3 regions of the Anaerobacillus sp. 1_MG-2023 genome follow, and region 3 is predicted to be linked to each of the others. Evidence: riboswitches for the same ligand, from Rfam matches in the RefSeq annotation. Region 3 holds a riboswitch; each other region holds the start of a gene.
What was found. A riboswitch is a leader RNA that binds a small molecule or an ion and turns the genes downstream of it on or off. The one in region 3 is predicted to bind S-adenosylmethionine.

Region 1 (6,641 bases), 240 kb from region 3:
CAGATGTTAGATTTAGCCAGAAACCTGCTCTCGCCATATCTGGGATTTTTAAATAGCCTGACCCGAATACAACGGCGTTCGGAGGGGTTGCAACCGGAAGCATAAAAGCACAGCTTGACGCAATTCCTGCCCCAATCATTAGAGCATAAGGATGAACTCCGATCGCGGATGATAGAGACGCCATGATTGGAAACATCATTGTCGCCGTCGCCGTATTTGATGTAATCTCCGTTAAGAAAATAACAAGCGATGTGACAAGTAGTAAAATGACGAACAGATGAATGCCTTCAAGAACCGTTAATTGCTCCCCAATCCAGTTTGCAAGTCCTGACTCCTGAAAGCCAGAAGCTATGGCGAGTCCGGCTCCAAATAATAGAAGGATTCCCCATGGTAATCCTTTTGCTGTATCCCAATCTAAAAGAAAGGCACCTTTTTTCGAAGGGGCAGGTATAAGAAAAAGTAATAGCGCTGCAGTCATCGCGATGACAGTGTCATTTATATTCGGATTAAGCTCACTTAAAACAAAGGAACGGCTAATCCAGGCAACCGCAGTGAAAGAAAAAACCACCATAATGACCTTTTCTTCCATAGACATTTTCCCAAGATCCGCTTTCTCCTTATTAATCACCTCTTTCCCGCCTGGCAGCTCTTTAACATTCATCGGAAATGCCATTTTCACAAGGTAATACCAGCAGCCGAATAAAAGAAGAACAGTTAGAGGTACGCCAAACATCATCCAGCGGGCAAATGAAATCTCGATGCCATATAGCTCATTGACCACGGCTGCAAAGATGGTATTAGGAGGTGTTCCAATCAATGTTGCTAGACCACCAATTGAGGCACTGTACGCGATACCAAGCATAATGGCTTTCCCAAAATTAAATTGCGGCGCACCTTCTTCTTGTTTCATATCAAGCTGCTCGGATACTTGATAAATCACGGCCAGCCCAATTGGCACCATCATCATAGCCGTTGCCGTGTTTGAGATCCACATTGATAAAAAGCCTGTTGCAATCATAAAGCCAAGTACAATTCTCTCTGTACTTGTTCCTATTGCTGATATAATGAAAAGAGCAATCCGTTTATGTAAATGCCATTTCTGCATTGTAAGCGCGATCAAAAAACCACCCATAAAGAGAAAAATGGTGTTATCGCCATACGCTGATGCTGTTAAATCACCTTTAAGTCCGCCCGTTAGTGGAAATAAAATTAATGGTAAAAGAGACGTTGCTGGTATCGGAATGGCTTCTGTAATCCACCACGTTGCAATCCACGCCGTACTTGCTAAGATGGCCAAGCCTGCTTCTGAAAGACCATTTGGATTAAAAAACAACATTATGCTAAGAAAAAGGACCGGTCCGAGGATCAACCCCGTCAGTTTCCTTTTATCATAAGCAGGATCTGGTCCAGATGCATAACCTGGATTTTTTTGAGAACTTTTTGAAGGGATTTCCGGCGTGTGTGAAGAAGCGAATGTTAAGAGATCTTTTGCTCGATCATGTTCTTTCCATAATTGGTTCCAAAGGTGTTGTTCCATAGTCATACCTCCTATCGTTCATTAAACTATAGTGTAGAATTCGCTCGCCACATCTGTCAATAAATTCACAATTTTGGTACTTTATTACTCTCTTTCAAGAAAGGACTTTTGATTCGTTTTTCCATTTCCATACAAGTAATTCATTTCAAACCCCCTTAAATTTCCATTAGGGGCGAAAATTATAAGTTGATGATATGTTTTTATAATTCAAAATAAATAAACTCAATGATTAAATGTAAGAATAGATACACAATCCACAACAAGTTGCTCAAAATCGATCCAGGGGGTATATGATGAGAAAGATACAACAGACTACTATTAATTCGGTTGTGAAATACGGACAAACAAAGCTTCCAAAATCAGCTAATACAGAATGTCCAGAATGTGGAAACGACGCTTCATTTCAACTGAAGTTCGATTACCAAATTAATCAGGCTGTGTTCTCCACGCTTTCTCGCTGCTCTATTTGTAAAGAAGCTGTGCTTTTCATACTCATTAAAACGTCCCATAATGATCGCGGAGAAGAAGTTGAGCTTTTCGTGCATCAAACCTCTTTTACACGAGAGCCGCTCGGCAGACTGACTAGCACAGCTAGATTACCCGATGACCTTGAGCGTGTTTATCGCTCAGCAGTGAATGTACATAACATGAAGGATTGGACTGCAACGGCTGTAATGGCTAATCGTGTTCTTGAGAGCATTACAGGTAGTTTTCTTTCTGAAAATGAGCTAGGACAGCCACTTTCTAAACAGCTAGAAACACTTGCTAAGCAGATTGATTTAGAAGAACCAATTGTAAAACTAGGACACCTACTAGGCAAAGGTAGTAATTTAAATCACCTCCTTTGTCTTGAGAAAGCTACAAGTGAAGAAACGGCCAACTTAATTATCGACTTACTAGATTCACTTATTGAATACTTGTACATTCTTCCTCAACGAATTGTGCATCTTCAAAAACAAATCGAAGGATAATAAAAAAAAGCAGGTAGCCCAATTTGAGCTAGCTGCTTTTTAAATGCTCATATCAAATTTTAATTCAAGATTCTGTTCACTATCACTTTAGCCCTTTTTCGAAAAAGAGGGATAGTTGATGAAAATCGCAATAATTCCTGCAATAGCAATGAGGATTGGATAAATTGAATACGGTAGTAGAGCGAGTGGCGAAATCGACGCAAGACCTGCTACTGCAAGCACCTGTGCCCCATATGGGAGCATGCCCTGTATACTACCTGAGAAAATATCAAGAATACTAGCAGACTTTCGTGGGTCTACCCCATATTCTTCGGAAATGTTTTTCGCAAGTGGCCCCCCCATTATGATCGAAATGGTGTTGTTAGCTGTTGATAAATCAAGCACGCTTGCGAGACCGGCGATACCAAACTCTGCTCCTCTACGAGAAGTTACTTTGCTCAGGATTTTGTCCAATACGTATTGTATTCCTCCGTTATGCTTAATGACTTCAATCATCCCTCCGATGACAAGAGCAATCATGGCAAGGTCTTCCATCCCTTTTATGCCCTCTGTAACCGTGGAGATCAGTCCACTCATTCCAAATGTTCCGTTATATAAACCTACAATCCCAGCAAATAAGGTACCACTTACAAGTACAATAAGAACATTAACACCAGCGATCGCTGCGATCAGTACACCTAAATAAGGAATAATTGTAACGAAATTAAATGCGTGTTCTCCTCCAACCGTTGCTTGCTCTCCCATCGTTAAAGCACCATATATAATGGCTGTTACGATAGCAGCTGGCAAGACTATAAAAAAGTTTACTTTGAATTTATCTTTCATTTGCGTATTTTGTGTGCGTACTGCCGCAATTGTAGTATCTGAAATCATAGAAAGATTGTCACCAAACATTGCCCCACCTATGACTGCTGATAAAGCCAGCGCCGGGGCAACTCCGGTTTGCTCTGCAATTCCAATTCCAATGGGAGCAAGTGCTACAATTGTTCCCATCGATGTACCCATCGAAATAGAAATAAAACAGCCAATAACAAATAAACCTACGATTAAAAGATTAGCTGGTAGAATCGATATACCTAAATTAACAATCGAATCTACTGCTCCAATTTTTTCAGCTGTTCCGGCAAACGCCCCAGCCAGTAAAAAGACTAAAATCATTAATATGATATTCGTATTACCTGCTCCACGACAAAACACTTCCACTTTTTTCATAAAGCTTTCTTTTCGATTCATCGAAAGAGCTACGCCCGCCGCAATTAGAGAAGCGAGAATAACAGGCATACTATAAAAGTCCTTTGTTATGATAGCTGTACCAATAAAAAGCACAATAAATATTCCAAGAGGAAGTAAAGCCAGGCCGTTCCCCTTTATTTCTTTCTCCATTATTCATGTCTCCTTCATCTTTTATTCTGTCTCAATAAAAAAAGCCCACTTCAAGAGAAGAAGGCTTTTGCACTTATCTCTCAAGATTTCTCTTGCTGGAAGCAGCACCTTTCTGATGATCAGAGGTTGCTGAAGCTTCTTTGGGCCAGGTCCCTCCACTTCTCTTAATAAGAAATATACAATTATCAATGAGCGCATGCTTCATTTTACTTTTTCATAACGAGCTTTACTTTATCACGCATTATTCTGATGAGTCAACTTTGATTAACTGCATCAAAATAAACTCCTCATCCTTAAAGGAGTTTACCTGATTAACTAGTCTGGTTCAAGCTTTGTATGACTACCAATTTTTGCATTAGATCAATCTTTATTTTCCCAAAAACCACTCAATATCCTTCATAATCGATGCCGGTTTTTCTTCTGGTAGAAGGTGACCAGTTTTTTCATAGATGATCAGTTTAGCATTTGGGAGATCGTTACTGAGACGCTTCCCAATTTTCAAAGGCACAACTCTGTCGTTCTCTCCCCATATTAGTAGGCTAGGTGTATGAATTTGATTTAGTTCAGCTTCTGACAAATCTCCTTCGCGATCTCGAATCATCCTAACTAATGACCGAAAGATACCCTCATTGAAGAAAGGTTGGATATATCCATCCATCATTTCTTCATCGATAAGGGAAGGATCATAAACACAATTAAGCAAATTTCCTCTGACACCTTTTCGATAAAGCCACCTTTTCAAGTATACCGAGAAAAAAGGTAAATACGATGTATACACTAGACTCTGTTTAGCCTTTTCAAGATATCCTGAACTGCACAGTAAAATATTCTTACTAACGAGATCATCTTTCATAGCCGAGGCTCTCATTGCTACTTGCCCACCCATAGAATGGCCGATCATAACAGTATGATCAATTGAAAGCCTTTCTAAAAGTTCAACCACCACTTCCGCATAATTATGATAAGAGTGGACAAAACGATTAGACTTTTCACTTTTTCCGAACGGGGGAAGATCAATGGCAACAACAGTATATGCCTTTGTTAATAATGGTATCAATCTTCTGAAGCTGAAGCTCGACGATAGAAAACCGTGAAGAAGCGTTAATACTGGCCGATCGACGGCTGTGTCATTTCTATAGTATTCATAGTGAATATCAATTCCTTTGATCTTTTCCGTATTTTGTTTAAGATTTTGAGCTAATAGCATCTTTCATCTCACTCCGGATTTTAAATTCACCTGATCTGATTTACTCTTCGTTTCTAACCAGAAAGGATGGTCTCACTTATTCAGGTTTGACTTTATACTTATTTTACCCCAATCCTGAAATGAAAAACTTTTTTACAACCGAGAGGATATTCCATTTTTTCATTCTAACTCTACGTGCACAAGGTCCAGCAGCTTTATCGTTGTCCTTTTTTCATTATGGTCAATAATACGCAGTTCTTTCGTAAGTGGATCTACATAGTGCACATATCCAAAGAGAGTTTTCGTTTCACCTCCGCTAAAATATTGAAAACAAAGCGAGTTGTGAACGGCCATTGCTTCACATATCGTTTCATTCATTTCCGCCATTTTTTGTTCATCAAGTACCGGCTTTCCACTTCTTTTTTCTTCGGTTTTCCAATCTCTTAGCTCTTTCACATGCTCAGGTAACATCATTGACGTCCATTTTATATTTCCGCGATCACGTATCACGCTTCTTCCCCCTTCTATGCTTTATGACCACCCACAAGTTTACTTCTATGCAGTGCCGTACCGGCCTTTGTGTATGAAACGGCACGAAGCAGCGCATCTGAGCCATATTTCTCCCGGATCGAATCCATCACATATCCGAGATCCCGCTGCTTTGGGCGTGACGCATTAAATAAGTCCAACTGCACTTCTTCATCATTGCAAATATTTGAAAGGGTAATGGAAATCTTACGAACCGTTTTTCTTTCAAAAAACTCCTCAAATAACTGAAGACATACATTGTATATTTCGAGCGTAATAGCAGTCGGGCTGTGGATACTCCTTGAACGGTGAAAGCCACCCCCGCCTTCTTCTTTGCTATAACCAATCCCAAGGCTAATCGTACGCCCTGCCTTCCGGGCTTTTCTCGCACGTCTTGCAACTTCTTCACTCATCTCAAGAATGACGTGTTGAATGTCTTTTTCGTCATGGTAATCTCGTAACAAAATTTGGCTTTTCCCATAGCTAATCTGTCCCTGCATAATCGGCGCACCCATTTCAGAAAGATCGATGCCCCACGCATGATGATAGAGCTGATTTCCCATAATACCAAATTTTTCTTCTAGTAGATGTAGCGGATAATGCGCAAGCTGCTTTACATTCATAATCCCCATGCGATTTAACGTTCGCTCCACACGCGACCCAATACCCCACATTTGGCTTAGCGGGGAAAGCGGCCAGAGTTTTTTAGGAATATCTTCATAAGTCCATTCTGCAATCCCTTTTTCTTTCGCTTCCAGATCAAGACAAAGCTTTGCCATTAAAAGATTTGGCCCGATCCCTATGGCGCATGGTAATCCGAATGTCTCTCTTATTTCATTTTTGATCTTGTGAGCTACTTCAAATTTGTTCCCCCAAAGTCGTTCTGTCCCATCAACCTGCAAAAACGATTCATCAACGCTATACGTATGGATACATTCTGATGGTACATAACGATGAAAAAGCCTCGTTATTTCCATTGATTGTTTTAAATATGAAGACATTCTCGCATTAACGATATGAATGTTTTTGTTATTTG
Region 2 (6,641 bases), on a different contig from region 3:
CTGGTACAAGACAAATGCCGGCTTTAATCGCATCAGCTGGAGAGCGAAAGCGGTATGTTTGGTTGTTAATGTGAACACATCCTCTTGTATGCTTTGTTGCTCCAAAGAGGGTTAATGCTGTTTCCGATTTTCCTGCACCTACAAGTCCTGCGACACCAATGATTTCACCATGATTCAATAAGAAATTCACTGTTTTTCCAGTTTCGGGTATAAAGAGATTCTCAGCCCGCATTAAAGCATGACTCGTGCTCTTTGTTTGACGGGGTTCTTTTTTTCTAAGACTTGACCCAACCATACTGGTAATGATCTCATCAGCTGAAACGGTTTTTGTTTCAGCTGAAAGATGAACTTTGCCGTCTCGTAAAATCGTAAAACGATCGCTTATTTCTTCTATTTCTGGCATGCGGTGAGAAATGTAAATCATCCCCACGCCTTTCTTCTTCAGTTTGTTAATAAGATGAAATAATAGCTTTGTCTCTTCTACACTAAGTGGAGCAGTTGGTTCATCCAGTATCAAATATTGCGTCTCCTGTGCCATTGCTCGAGCAATTAAGATCATTTGTTTTTCTGACAGCGAACATTCGGAAGCCAGTTTATCAGGGGTTAAGGTTATACCAAGAGAGTTAAGTAAATCTCTTGTTCTTTGCCGTTCTTTGCTAGAAGAATAACACTTAAAAGGTGATTTATTCATTGAGTCAGCCCAAATGTTTTCAGAAACGGATAGGGTAGGAAACAAAGCCGAATCAACTTCTTGCACCACCATTCCGATGCCTGCTTTTTTTGCATCGGAAGGTGTATGAATCGCTAGAGGTTCTCCGTTAAGTAAAATAGAGCCGCTGTCTCGTTCATAGTCTCCACAAACCATTTTCATAAGCGTGCTTTTACCAGCTCCATTCGTACCGAGCAGAGCGTGCACTTCGCCTGAACGAATCGTCAGGGAGACGTTTTTTAATACAGGGATATTTCCGAATGATTTAGAAATATTTTGGATGGATAACTCACTCATTTGCTATCATCCTGTTGCGTTAATTTTTCCATCCACGGAGAAATAGCTGCGTCAGAAGAGCCCCAGTCATCGACGTAATTGCCTAATTCACTCATTGAAATGGTTTTGTCTGGTAAATCAGATTGTTTTACAAGATGAGGATCAAGTGAGAAAATCTCAGGCGTTTCTTCTCCAGCAATTTTTTGATAAGCAAAACGTACTTGAACACGTCCTACTTCCGCCGGATCAGTAGCAGCAGATGAGAGCCATGGGCTATTATCTTTTTGCATCATTTGGAGATCTTCGTCACTCATATCGATGCCGTAAACTTTGATTTCTTCTCGACCAGCTTGTTCAATGGCACGAGTAGCGCCTTTCGCAAATTCATCCCATGGAGCAAATACAGCATCAATATCACCTTTGTTTGGATATTGCTTTAGAATAGTTTCCATTTGGGTTTGGGTATCAAGAGCTGTATTAGCACTCGCGGTCCCGAACTTAGCGATTTCATTGATTTCTGGATAGCGTTCCTGAAACGCCTCATAAATCGCATTTCGTCGCTCCATAGGTGCGAATCCTCCCACCCATACATAGACAATATTTCCTTCACCATTTAAATCCTGAGCAAGCGTTTTTAATGTATTCCATGCAAGACTATAATCATCTTGATCAATAACTGTTACACCTGGCACGTTAATATCGCTATCAAACACAACGACAGGTATGCCTTTATCAACGGCTTTTTTCACTCCAGCTTCGAGTGCATCTGCTCGGCCATGATCAATTAAGATCGCATCGACTTTTTGGTTGATGGCTGTATCAAGGTGTGTAGCCATTTTGGAAAGGTCATTATCAGCATTATAAACTTGAACGCTTCCGCCAAATTTTTCTACCTGATCTTCAACTCCTTTTACGTACTGGGAAGAAAATGTACCGAGGGATGCTTGCATAATCGCTGCTATTTTGATAGGTTTTTGAACTTCTTTTGGAATGTCTGAAGAAGTTTTAGACGCTTCTTCACCTGTGTTTGAAGTTGTCTCACTAGATTCCGTTGTGCTTGCTTCTGGTGTACTTACGGCATCTTGCTCATTAGTACAAGCAGCAAGTACGATGAGAAGAAGAATGGATAAAATAAGTCCTAAGCGTTTCATGAATGTACCTCCGTGTTTTTAGCGTGTGGCAAAGCAAGATGAGCAAGGTTTTCAGCGTACGGTGTTCGAACGATACCGTGCTCCGTAATGATTCCGCTGAGTAATTCATTTGGCGTCACATCAAAAGCAGGATTAAATACATCAATGTTCTCAGCTGCAACACGTTCACCTTTATAATGCGTAATTTCTTTCGGATCTCGCTCCTCAATCGGAATCGCTTCTCCGTTAGGGATCGAGTAGTCAATTGTTGAGATGGGTGCAGCAACATAAAAAGGAACGTTATATGCTTTTGCGATATGGGCAAGGCCAAGCGTACCAATCTTGTTAGCTGTATCACCATTTGCAGCAATCCGATCAGCACCGACTATAACTGCAGCGATTTTCTTTGTTTTTAAAACGTGAGCTACCATACTGTCTGTAATCAGCGTAACGTCAATACCAGCACGCTCAAGCTCCCATGCGGTTAATCGAGCACCTTGTAGAACTGGTCTGGTTTCCGTCGCAATTGCGGAGATGGAGAGGCCGTTTTCCTTTGCCAGATGGAGAGGCGCAAGAGCCGTCCCGTATTTTGCTGTTGCGATCCCACCTGCATTGCAATGTGTGAGGATGGTATCCCCATCATTTAATAGCTTCAGACCATGTTCTCCAATCCGCTGACAGACAAGCTCATCCTCTTTATGGATGGTAAGTGCTTCGTGCAGAATCGCTTCTTTCATTTTTTTCACTGTCGGTAAGGAAAAGCTAGCTCGGATGATGCGATCAATCGCCCAAGAGAGATTTACTGCAGTGGGACGAGAGGAGGCAAGATATTTCCCTTGGTTGACTAGCGCTGTCTTAAACGCTGTTGCTTCGTTTGTTTGGACATGCTGACTCCAAAGAACTAGTCCATACGAGGCGGCGATTCCAATGGCTGGTGCTCCGCGGACAACAAGGGCAGAAATGCTATTCCAGACATCCTCGATTGCCGTTTGCTTGAGGTAGATCTCTTGATGTGGAAGCTGCCGTTGATCGAGCAGTAAGAGATGATCACCTTTCCATTGGAGTGATGAGATGACAGTCATTTAAATGACCTCCTTGATGGCTTTAATGTATTGTTCAATCGAAGTGATGTTTTTTCGGTCTAAAATAAGTTTTTTTCCAAGGGTAAGCGCCTTTTTTTCCACAGCGAGTTTTACTTTTGGATCAGTGATCGTCTCGATCTCTTCTACATGAGCAAGTCCAATCGTTCTTCGGATGATCTTACAGCCGGAAAATCCAATGCTATCGACAAAAATAGATTGTAGAAGAGCGTCTAGGTATCCTCTTGAATAACGATTATCTTCTGAGAGATGGTCGGCCCATAATGATCGGAAAGTAGATTCGAATACGTTCCAAACCTCAGTAGTGACGCCAAATAAATAAGCGAGGTACCCTTCTTTCTCTTCTTCTGACCTATGTGCCTCCTGCGACAGGATACTAAGCGCAATATTGGCGATAAAAGCACCGATATCAAAACCAGCTGGGCCATAGAAAGCAAATTCTGGGTCGATTATTTTAGTTGAACTTTCCGTAACAAACAGGCTACCTGTATGTAAGTCCCCGTGTATCAAAGCTTCTCCTTTTGTTAAAAAAGAGTGTTTGAGGGAGGCAACTTCAGTGAGGAAATCGTCATCTTCCCACAGCGATTCAACATCTGCTCGAAGCTCTTCTGTAAAGGCATTGCTTTCGGCATTGTAGAAAGGATCTGAAAATACGAGGCTTTCTGTTATGCCACATAAGTCTGGATTACTAAACCGTTTGGCAAGCTCTTTCTTATTTGCTGAACCAAGACCGTAGTCAGAAGTGAAAAAGAGTGTATGAGCGAGATAGGTACCGACGTTTCTTGCAAGCTCAGGATATATACGACCTTCAATAAGTCCTTTTCGTAAAATAGTGTAAGTTGATAAATCTTCCATAACCGTTGCGGCTTTTTCCGAGTCATGCAAATAAACGATCGGAGAAAAGTCAGGAACGAGCGCGTGAGCTTGCTTGAGTGCCTCGCTTTCAATTCTGGATCGATCCAGTGTAAGCGGCCAGGATTCGCCAACGACTTTGGCATAAGGCAAGGCTTGTTTGACGATCCAGGATTGTCCTGTTTTCTTGTGTTGAACATGAAAGACATAATTTAAATTGCCATCGCCAATTTCCTTTACATGAACGGGAGCGGTGCGATCCAAAAGCTTGTGATACTCTAAAAATTGCACTACGGTTTCTGTTGTAAACGGTGTGTACCCTGAAGTGATCTGAATACCCATGTAAAATTCCCCTTTCAACTATTTATGGTTGATGTATTGCATGAACATCGGAATTTCGGCATAAAAAAAGCCTCTTTCCGAAGAAAGAGGCTTGAAGATAGAGATACTTCACACCTCTTATCTTCCAGAATGAATATCATCCTGTTGGAAGTAGCACCGTGCCATTTAAGTCATCTTAATCTGGACTTAAAAATAGGTCGGTTGCTGGGCGTCATAGGGCCAAATCCCTCAGCCTGCTCTTGATAAGAGAAAGTTTATGAAATTATTTTACAATTTTTTCGCTTGAAATGTATGTTACAGAGAAAGGAACGTGTTTGTCAATAATATTTTGAATATTATTTATAAATATCTGGACGTCGATCTTCAAAGATAGGAATGCGATTCCGGATCGATGACATTTCCTCTTCGTCAATAGAACCTGTTAAAATAACTTCTTCTTCTCTTGCTTCTGCGATAATTGTTCCCCACGGATCAATGATCAATGAGTGTCCTCCAAACGCATTATCAGGATCTGCCCCGACACGATTACAGGCAATCACGTAGCACTGATTTTCAATCGCGCGACTGATAAGTAATGCTCGCCAATGATCGGTGCGTTGCTTTGGCCATTCTGCTGGTACGAACAAAACTTGGGCACCTTCAACTGCATGAAGGCGAAGCCACTCAGGAAAGCGAATATCATAACAAATGAACCCAGCGCATGGGAGTTCTTCAAGTGTAAAATGACTTTTTTCATTTCCAGAAACGAGGAACTTCTCTTCATTCATCAAACGAAACAGGTGCGCTTTGCTATACTCATGAACGAGCTGCCCATCTCGATTGAACACAAGCATGGTGTTCGTTACTTCGCCGTTATGATGCTTAGCGATGGAGCCCCCGACAATATTTACGTCGTTCTTTTTGGCGAGGCGAGATAGAAAAGCAATCGACTTTTCTGCATCAGTATCTCCAATTTCATCAAGGCGAGATAAATCATAACCTGTGGACCACAATTCTGGTAAAACGATGATATCTGGTTTGTCACTCACCGCCTTAGAAACAAGCTCTTCAACTTTAGAGAAATTCTTTTCTGGATTGCCGAAAGCAATATCAAATTGCAACAGGGCAAGGTTTTTCATTGAGTTGTCCTCCTTACATGTTTAGAAGTTGACCTTTACATGGTTGTGTATCCAAGATAACATAACTTATTAGAATTTCTCGAAAATTTTAACAGGATGTGATTCCATTTGAAACAATTTCAAACTTCAGATGCACTTAAACGTTTACCAGAACAATTCTTTGCGAAGCTTGCTGGAAAAGTGAACCGTTATGTAGAGGCGGGATATGACATTATTAACCTTGGACAAGGAAACCCTGATCAGCCGACGCCTGCTCATATTATCGAGTCTTTGCAGCAGGCAGCTGAAAACCCTGCATACCACAAGTATCCGCCATTTAGGGGACAGCCCTTTCTGAAACAAGCCGCGGCTGATTTCTATAAGCGAGAGTTTGGTGTTGAGCTTGATCCAGAGAAGGAGGTGGCCGTCCTATTTGGTGGAAAAGCGGGCCTTGTAGAAGTGAGTCAATGTTTGTTAAATAAAAGTGATGTGGCACTTGTTCCGGATCCCGGATACCCTGATTACTGGTCTGGAGTAGCAATGGCTGAAGCGGATATGCAAATGATGCCGTTACTTGAAGAAAATGATTTTCTGCCAGATTATAGCGCGATTCCTGAGGGTGCTCTTGCAAAAGCGAAGCTCATGTTCTTAAATTATCCAAACAATCCTACCGCTGCTGTAGCAACGAAAAGTTTTTTTGATGAAACGGTTAGGTTTGCGGATGTCAATGACATCTGTGTCGTTCATGATTTTGCTTATGGAGCAATCGGATTCGATGGAGAGCGTCCTCAAAGCTTTTTAGAAACAGAAGGTGCTAAAGATGTGGGGATTGAGATTTATACTCTTTCCAAAACGTATAATATGGCAGGATGGCGTGTTGGGTTCGCTGTCGGAAACCCATCTGTAGTGGAAAGCATCAACCTGCTTCAGGATCATTTCTACGTTAGTTTGTTTAGTGCAGTGCAAGAAGCAGCTGCAGAAGCTTTACTAGGTTCACAGAAATGTGTTGAGGATCTTCGCCAAACGTATGAATCTAGACGGAATGTTTTGATACAGGGACTTCATGATATTGGCTGGGATGTAACCTCTCCCGCGGGATCATTTTTTGCCTGGTTAAAAGTACCTGAATCATTTA
Region 3 (6,641 bases):
AACTATTATAAAAGTAAATATTGAAATCAATAATCCTTTCATCTTCATTCCACCTTTTATACCTTCAGTTCAATATCTAAAACTCTATTCCAATTGTTTTAAAGGAGCGTAAATAACTCAATAATTTATTTTACAAAAAAAACTATCCTATTACAGATAAGCTCCGAGATTATGGATTTCGTTCTTTATTTAATAAAGTTGAATAGATGTAATAAATACCTCCAGGTAGACATAAAGAAAAAACGATAATATGTAATCCTAACAAACCATATTCAGCTTTTAAAATATATCCTAGTGATCTTAGTGATAAGATTATTAACAATAAACCGTATATTAAGTTCATTTTTTTAGCCTTAAACATTTTATTCCTCCTGACGGTATAGCTCCGAGTTTACGTAAGACTCGAATTCGAGATATCTCTTACTGTTCTTGTACTTAAACCCCTCTAGTTATACATAAAGACTTACACAATAGTTGAATATTGATTGTATGATGTCATATTAAGTCATTATTTCTTACGTATTCGTTCTAAAAATATAGGTGCTATATTTAGTGAGATAGAAACAATTGTCAATAACCAAAATGCCCTTGCCATACCAGGTACTACATCCGATAAAGCCGCCCAATCTTCTGCTTTTATCCACCCATTTAGATAACTGTAATCTGCACAAATTGTTAATGCTGTAAATGATAATGCCATCGCCATAGCAAGCTTATAATCCTTTCCTGCTGCATACAAAGAAAGGTTTATAACAGTTACTACTACGGCAATGACCCCTAATATTGCCCACATTACTATACCTCCTTATATATTCACTTAAATGATAACCCATTTTACTTATTAAAGATTACTGCCCTGTCAGTTAAATAGGTTAAACCACTGATACTACTTTTGCTTATGTAATAAAGGGCTAATGCTCTATTAAACAATTCCTCCGATATAGCTGAATACTCAATGAAGTAATAAACACTAGAATATCCTTTGGTTATTTTTTTCTATTATTCCGTAAGGTGATAAACAATTGTGATGCAAGGATAACTGTTATTATGCCTAGCAAAATATTAGTTACACTTAATGTTCCATTCAAATCGTTTAACACGCCAGCGATTGACTCGAGTCTTATTTCCAAGGTATTCCCTCCCTTTCCAGTTCAACATTGTTCCAATTATTTCAAAACCCACTCACTTACTCAACCTTTACTTTAAAGAAAAAGACGTAATTCCGTAGTACGGAATCACGCCCTATTAATCAAGATCATTCTTTAACATACCCTGATATGATATTACAGAATTGTTCCGAGATTATGGAATACCGTTATGCTTCTAATATTTGATGCTGATCAACCTTTAAAATGGATTATAGAAAATACACTAAGGCACAAGCGAACCCTGTGACAAAGTAAGTTATTAATCCTCTGACCCAAAGCATCTTTCCGAATGAATCATTTATTTTAAAGGTGACATAGATCATTCGAGTCATCAACATAGATAATTTCCTAAGGCTCTCCTTTTCGCTACGATTTGTAGTAATAAGGCGAAAACGCTTCTTTTAATGATGTAAATAGAGTCTTAGAAAACATACTATACATCAATTTAGCGATAATGATAGACATGATCGATCCTAAATTTCCAGCATATCCAGGCATGAGAAATCCAAATGGCCGCCATAACCAACATCACGATAAATAGCCATACTTGATTATTTTCGAGTTTTTTCTAGTAAACACCCCTCTCTTTCCATTCAACAACTTCCTAACACCGATATGGCCCGCCCACCGCCTTTAACACCATTCAATTAACGTATAAAAAACATTAAAGAAAGCTGCTTAAGTTCAGAGAAAAATAAAAGAGATACAGTATGCTTATTCATACATGTCCCCAACTGGTAAAAATTAAACACAACGAATTAGACCGCTTTTATTATAATTGTAAATAATACTTTGTCTTAAACTTTCCTCTTACATTGACGGCTATGAAGGTAGGCACCAGAACATTTCTATAGAAGATTGTCAAACCAATCAAAATAAAATAAATTTTCTAACTTTTTCATCAAATATATTGACAGAAATCCTTCACCTTGCTAACATGACACTTAATTAAACAACGAAATAACATTCTTATCCAGAGAGGTGGAGGGACTGGCCCTGTGAAACCCGGCAACCGCTATACTCCTAGCATGGTGCCAAATCCTACTGAGTTAATGCTCAGGAAGATAAGAGAATCCTAAATCTCTTAACCTCTCTATTTCACTGATAGAGAGGTTTTATATTTTCCAATTGAATAATCATTCTTATCCAGAGAGGCAGAGGGACTGGCCCGTTGACGCCCGGCAACCATCAAGCATGCGCTTGATAAGGTGCTAATTCCTGCAGGAGATAATCCTGAAAGATAAGAAGAGCTAAGAGCCCTCTTCTTGTTTTTTAGTGAAGAGGGCTCGTTCTATTTGAAAAAAGGAGTTGTTACATATATGAAAACCGTTCTGTTAGATGGAATCCGTACCCCATTCGGAAAATGGAAAGGAGCATTGAAAAAGCTATCAGCAGCAGAGCTTGGTACGAATGCGCTAAGCGCTCTGTTAGAAAAAAACCCGGTTGCAAAACAGGCGGATGGCGTACTGCTGGCACAAGTGATCCAGGCTGGGGGCGGGCAAAATCCTGCCAGACAAGTTGCTTATCAGGCAGGAGTCGATATCGGTACACCCGCCATCACATTGAACAATGTTTGTTTAGGCGGAATCGCTACAATTGCGGATGCCTCCCGGAGAATGCATTTCAATGAAGGTGAATTATACATTGTCGGCGGTTTTGACTCGATGACGAACGCTCCTCATACCGCTCCTGTGCGTGCTTCTTCAGGCCTTAGTCATGCCCTGCTTAGAGATACGTTACTGAACGACGGTTTGTGGTGCGCTTTGAGTGATGTTTCGATGGGAGCTCTTACGGATGAGAAAAACCGATCCTTCGAAATAAGTCGCGCGGAACAAGATGAGTATGCAGCTCTTTCCCAGCATCGAGCATCTAATGCTCAGGAAAAGGGATTTTTCCAACCAGAAATAGATCCTATTTCCGGTCTACTTGCAGAAGATGAAGGCATCCGTAAAGGAACGACAGCAGAAAAGTTAGCCAGCCTTTCTCCCGCCTTTTCAAACGAAGGCACGATTACAGCAGGGAATGCATCTCAGATGACGGACGGAGCGAGCATTGGCATCGTGACCACAAAAGAGAAAGCGGAATCACTCGGCCAGGAGCCGCTGGCGGAAGTAATCAGTTGGTCAGAAATTGCAGGGCCAGATCCGAGCTTACAAACAAAACCATCGCAAGCGATCAAAGAACTATTAGATAGACACCTTTTGACTACAGATGATATTGATCTATTTGAAATCAATGAAGCATTTGCCAGTGTCGTCATCGCAAGCTGCCGTGATCTTGGCATCGATTATGATCGTGTCAATGTCAACGGTGGTGCCATCGCTCTTGGTCACCCATTAGGTGGCACAGGATTCCGGCTGGTTTTGACACTTGCCCACGAACTGAAACGGCGGGGTGGTGGAAAAGGCATCGCTTCCCTTTGCGGTGGTGGTGGACAGGGAATGGCAATTTTGATTGAAGTTCCTTATTTATAACTCGAAAGGAGACAAATCCAATGCCTACATCAACAACAACTCAACGTTCCCCTTTTGTATGGGAACCGTCGAGCGAAAGAATAGACCAATCACACATCAAAGCTTTTGCCGATTATACCGGCCAGTCCCTTTTTCCTTATGAACGGTTCCACCGCTGGTCCATTTCCCAACTGGCTGAATTTTGGTCAGGAGTATGGGATTATGCAGGAATCATTGGGGAAAAGGGTGATCGTGTGTTTCTCCCTTCCGATTCAATGCCAGATAGCAAATGGTTCCCTGAAGCAGAATTGAATTTCGCTGAAAATTTATTGCGTGGTTCTCTTGATCGGATTGCTGCCTATGAAGCGAATGAGACAGGCGTCCGCCGGAGTATCAATTTGGGAGAGCTAAGGCAATCCGTAGCGAGAGCCCAGGAAGGGTTAAAACGACTAGGTGTACAAAAAGGCGATTGTGTTGCCGGCGTCACCACAAACGATATTCAAGGGTTGGTGGCTTTGTTAGCGACCACTTCGCTCGGAGCCACATGGACGTCCTGTTCTCCTGACTTCGGAACAAAAGGAATCGTTGATCGAATCGGGCAGGTGAAACCAAAAGTATTGATCGCTACCCTCTCCTATCACTATAAGCAAAAGCCATATCATATTGAGGACAAAATCAAGCAAATGACGGAAAACCTGGTAGGACTATCCGCAATCATAACGCTCGAAGGGGTTGCTTCGATTGAAGGGGTTGAATCTCTTTCGTGGAACCAGCTTTGTGACAACGATGCAAAAAAGCCGACATTCCAACCTGTTCCTTTTGAGCACCCCTTATATATTTTATATACATCTGGAACGACAGGACTTCCGAAAGCAATCGTCCATTCTGTCGGCGGGACCCTCCTTCAACATGTGAAAGAACACCAGCTCCATTGCGACGTCCAGCAAAATGATGTGTTGTTTTGGTATACCAATACAGCCTGGATGATGTATCCATGGCTCGTTTCCGGGTTAGCCAGTGAAGCGGCCATCCTGTTGTATGATGGCTCTCCCGTCAGGCAAGATTCCCTCTCCCATTTGTGGGACATTGCCGATGAAGTCGGAGTCACCCATTTCGGCACAAGTCCTAAGTATTTAGATACATTGATGAAAGCAGATGTCGACCTGAAAAGTAGTCATTCGCTCGGTTCATTGAAAAGTCTGTTATCATGCGGCGCCCCATTAGCTCCAGAGCAATACGATTGGGTTTTTCAAACGATAAAAAAGGATTTGTTCCTTGCTTCCATTTCTGGCGGAACAGAAATTATCGGCTGCTTTGTGATGGGAGCTCCAGTACTACCCGTGAAACGAGGCGAAATCGCCTGCAAAGCGTTGGGAATGGCGGTTGATGTATTGGATGAGCGAGGGGCATCTGTATATGCAGAAAAAGGCGACCTTGTGTGTACCCAACCATTCCCGAGCATGCCGCTCACCTTTTTCGGCGAAGGTGGAGAGGAACGCTACCGGAAGAGTTATTTTTCCAAACGGTCAGGAATTTGGACACATGGGGACTTAGCAGAACAAACCATCGACCAATCACTTATCATTTATGGGCGTGCTGATACGACATTGAATCCAGGTGGCGTCAGGATCGGTACGGCAGAAATTTACCGTGTCGTGGAGCACATCAAAGAAATAAAGGATTCCGTCGTATTCGGATTACCGAAAGATCATGACGAAGAAATCGTCCTATGTGTAGTCACAGAACAACTTACGGAAGACTTAGCAAAAGAAATACGCCAGCAAATTCGGGCTAAAGCTTCTCCACGCCACGTACCGAAGCGAATTTATCAAGTGGAGGAAATCCCACATACCAACAATGGAAAAAAAGTCGAAGGAGCAGCGAAAACAGCCGCTTCAGGAAATGAAGTGAAAAATGAAGCATCATTAAGGAATCCATCTGTTTTACAATCATTTCGCAAGCTATCAGAAAAGGAGTTCGTGTAATGGCAAGCCAAACACAGGGGGCCATCATAGGAATCGGTGAGCTGAAGCCCGTCCGTTATTCTACAGGAGAAACAACATTAAGTTTGATTGCAGAATCCGTCCGCCTCGCTCTTCAGGATGCAGGCATCTCCAAGGAAGACGTCGATGGTCTCCTCGTCGGACCACAAGTCGGGGAGACACCACAACATGTGCCGGCAACAGTTTCTGAATATCTCGGAATCGATCCCACTATGTCCAATACAGTGGATCTCGGGGGAGCGACCGGGCCGGGGATGATCTGGAGAGCAGCTGCAGCCATCCAGGCAGGAATGTGCGAAACCGTCGTTTGTGTCTTAGCAAACAAAAATGAAAAAGGGGAAACATTGCGATCCCCGAACCGCAATCCGATCCGCGAATTTGACGTTCCTTTCGGTGCCTCGGGGGCCAACACTTCATATGCTTTATTGAAAAGACAGCATATGGAAGAGTACGGATCCACCCAGGAAGAATTTGCAAGAATCGCCTATTGGGCACGGAAAAATGCCCAGTTGAACACGGATGCCATTTTTTATGGGAATCCAATCGAAGTTGAAGATATTCTCGCCTCTCCGATCATTGCCGATCCGCTTCACCTGCTTGAAATCGTCATGCCTGTCGCCGGTGGAGCAGCAGTCGTCATGACATCTGCGGAAAAAGCATCAAAAGGTAAGCATAAACCGGTTTACCTGAAAGGAGCTGGTGAAAAAATCACTCACCGGGCTGTGAGCCAGGCACCAAGCCTAGACAGCTTGCCATTCAACTATTCGATACCGAGGGCGCTTGACCAGGCACAGACGAATATTGAAAACATCGACCTCTACTCTTTATATGACTGTTATACAAGTGTCGTTGCCGCCACCCTTGAGAGTGCTGGTCTATGTAAACCTGGAGGGTTCGGGGATTTTGTGAAAAACCATAGTTTCGGCCATGACGGAGATTTCCCATTAAACACACATGGCGGCCAGTTGGGCTTCGGTCAAGCGGACTTAGCAGGCGGAATGTCCCATGTCGTGGAAGCCGTCCATCAATTGAGAGGC

Region 1: another riboswitch for S-adenosylmethionine. It lies ahead of Q4550_RS05040 (Na+/H+ antiporter NhaC family protein); the one in region 3 lies ahead of Q4550_RS06335 (acetyl-CoA C-acyltransferase).
Region 2: another riboswitch for S-adenosylmethionine. It lies ahead of mtnK (S-methyl-5-thioribose kinase); the one in region 3 lies ahead of Q4550_RS06335 (acetyl-CoA C-acyltransferase).

The regions. Positions count from the first base shown of each region.
Region 1 covers NZ_JAUORD010000002.1:240,486-247,126, reverse strand. Annotated here, with positions in the region: gene Q4550_RS05050 (SLC13 family permease) at 1-1,537, opposite strand, end outside; gene Q4550_RS05045 (hypothetical protein) at 1,831-2,508, shown strand; gene Q4550_RS05040 (Na+/H+ antiporter NhaC family protein) at 2,596-3,891, opposite strand; SAM riboswitch class I at 3,962-4,065, opposite strand; gene Q4550_RS05035 (alpha/beta fold hydrolase) at 4,259-5,098, opposite strand; gene Q4550_RS05030 (YolD-like family protein) at 5,258-5,587, opposite strand; gene Q4550_RS05025 (Y-family DNA polymerase) at 5,602-6,641, opposite strand, start outside.
Region 2 covers NZ_JAUORD010000006.1:11,227-17,867, reverse strand. Annotated here, with positions in the region: gene Q4550_RS11730 (sugar ABC transporter ATP-binding protein) at 1-1,006, opposite strand, end outside; gene Q4550_RS11725 (sugar ABC transporter substrate-binding protein) at 1,003-2,136, opposite strand; gene mtnA (S-methyl-5-thioribose-1-phosphate isomerase) at 2,133-3,197, opposite strand; gene mtnK (S-methyl-5-thioribose kinase) at 3,198-4,409, opposite strand; SAM riboswitch class I at 4,524-4,658, opposite strand; gene Q4550_RS11710 (carbon-nitrogen family hydrolase) at 4,745-5,527, opposite strand; gene Q4550_RS11705 (pyridoxal phosphate-dependent aminotransferase) at 5,636-6,641, shown strand, end outside.
Region 3 covers NZ_JAUORD010000002.1:478,213-484,853, reverse strand. Annotated here, with positions in the region: partial or broken gene Q4550_RS06345 (hypothetical protein) at 1-42, opposite strand, end outside; gene Q4550_RS06340 (hypothetical protein) at 509-793, opposite strand; SAM riboswitch class I at 2,115-2,219, shown strand; SAM riboswitch class I at 2,288-2,395, shown strand; gene Q4550_RS06335 (acetyl-CoA C-acyltransferase) at 2,468-3,622, shown strand; gene Q4550_RS06330 (acetoacetate--CoA ligase) at 3,643-5,586, shown strand; gene Q4550_RS06325 (thiolase family protein) at 5,586-6,641, shown strand, end outside.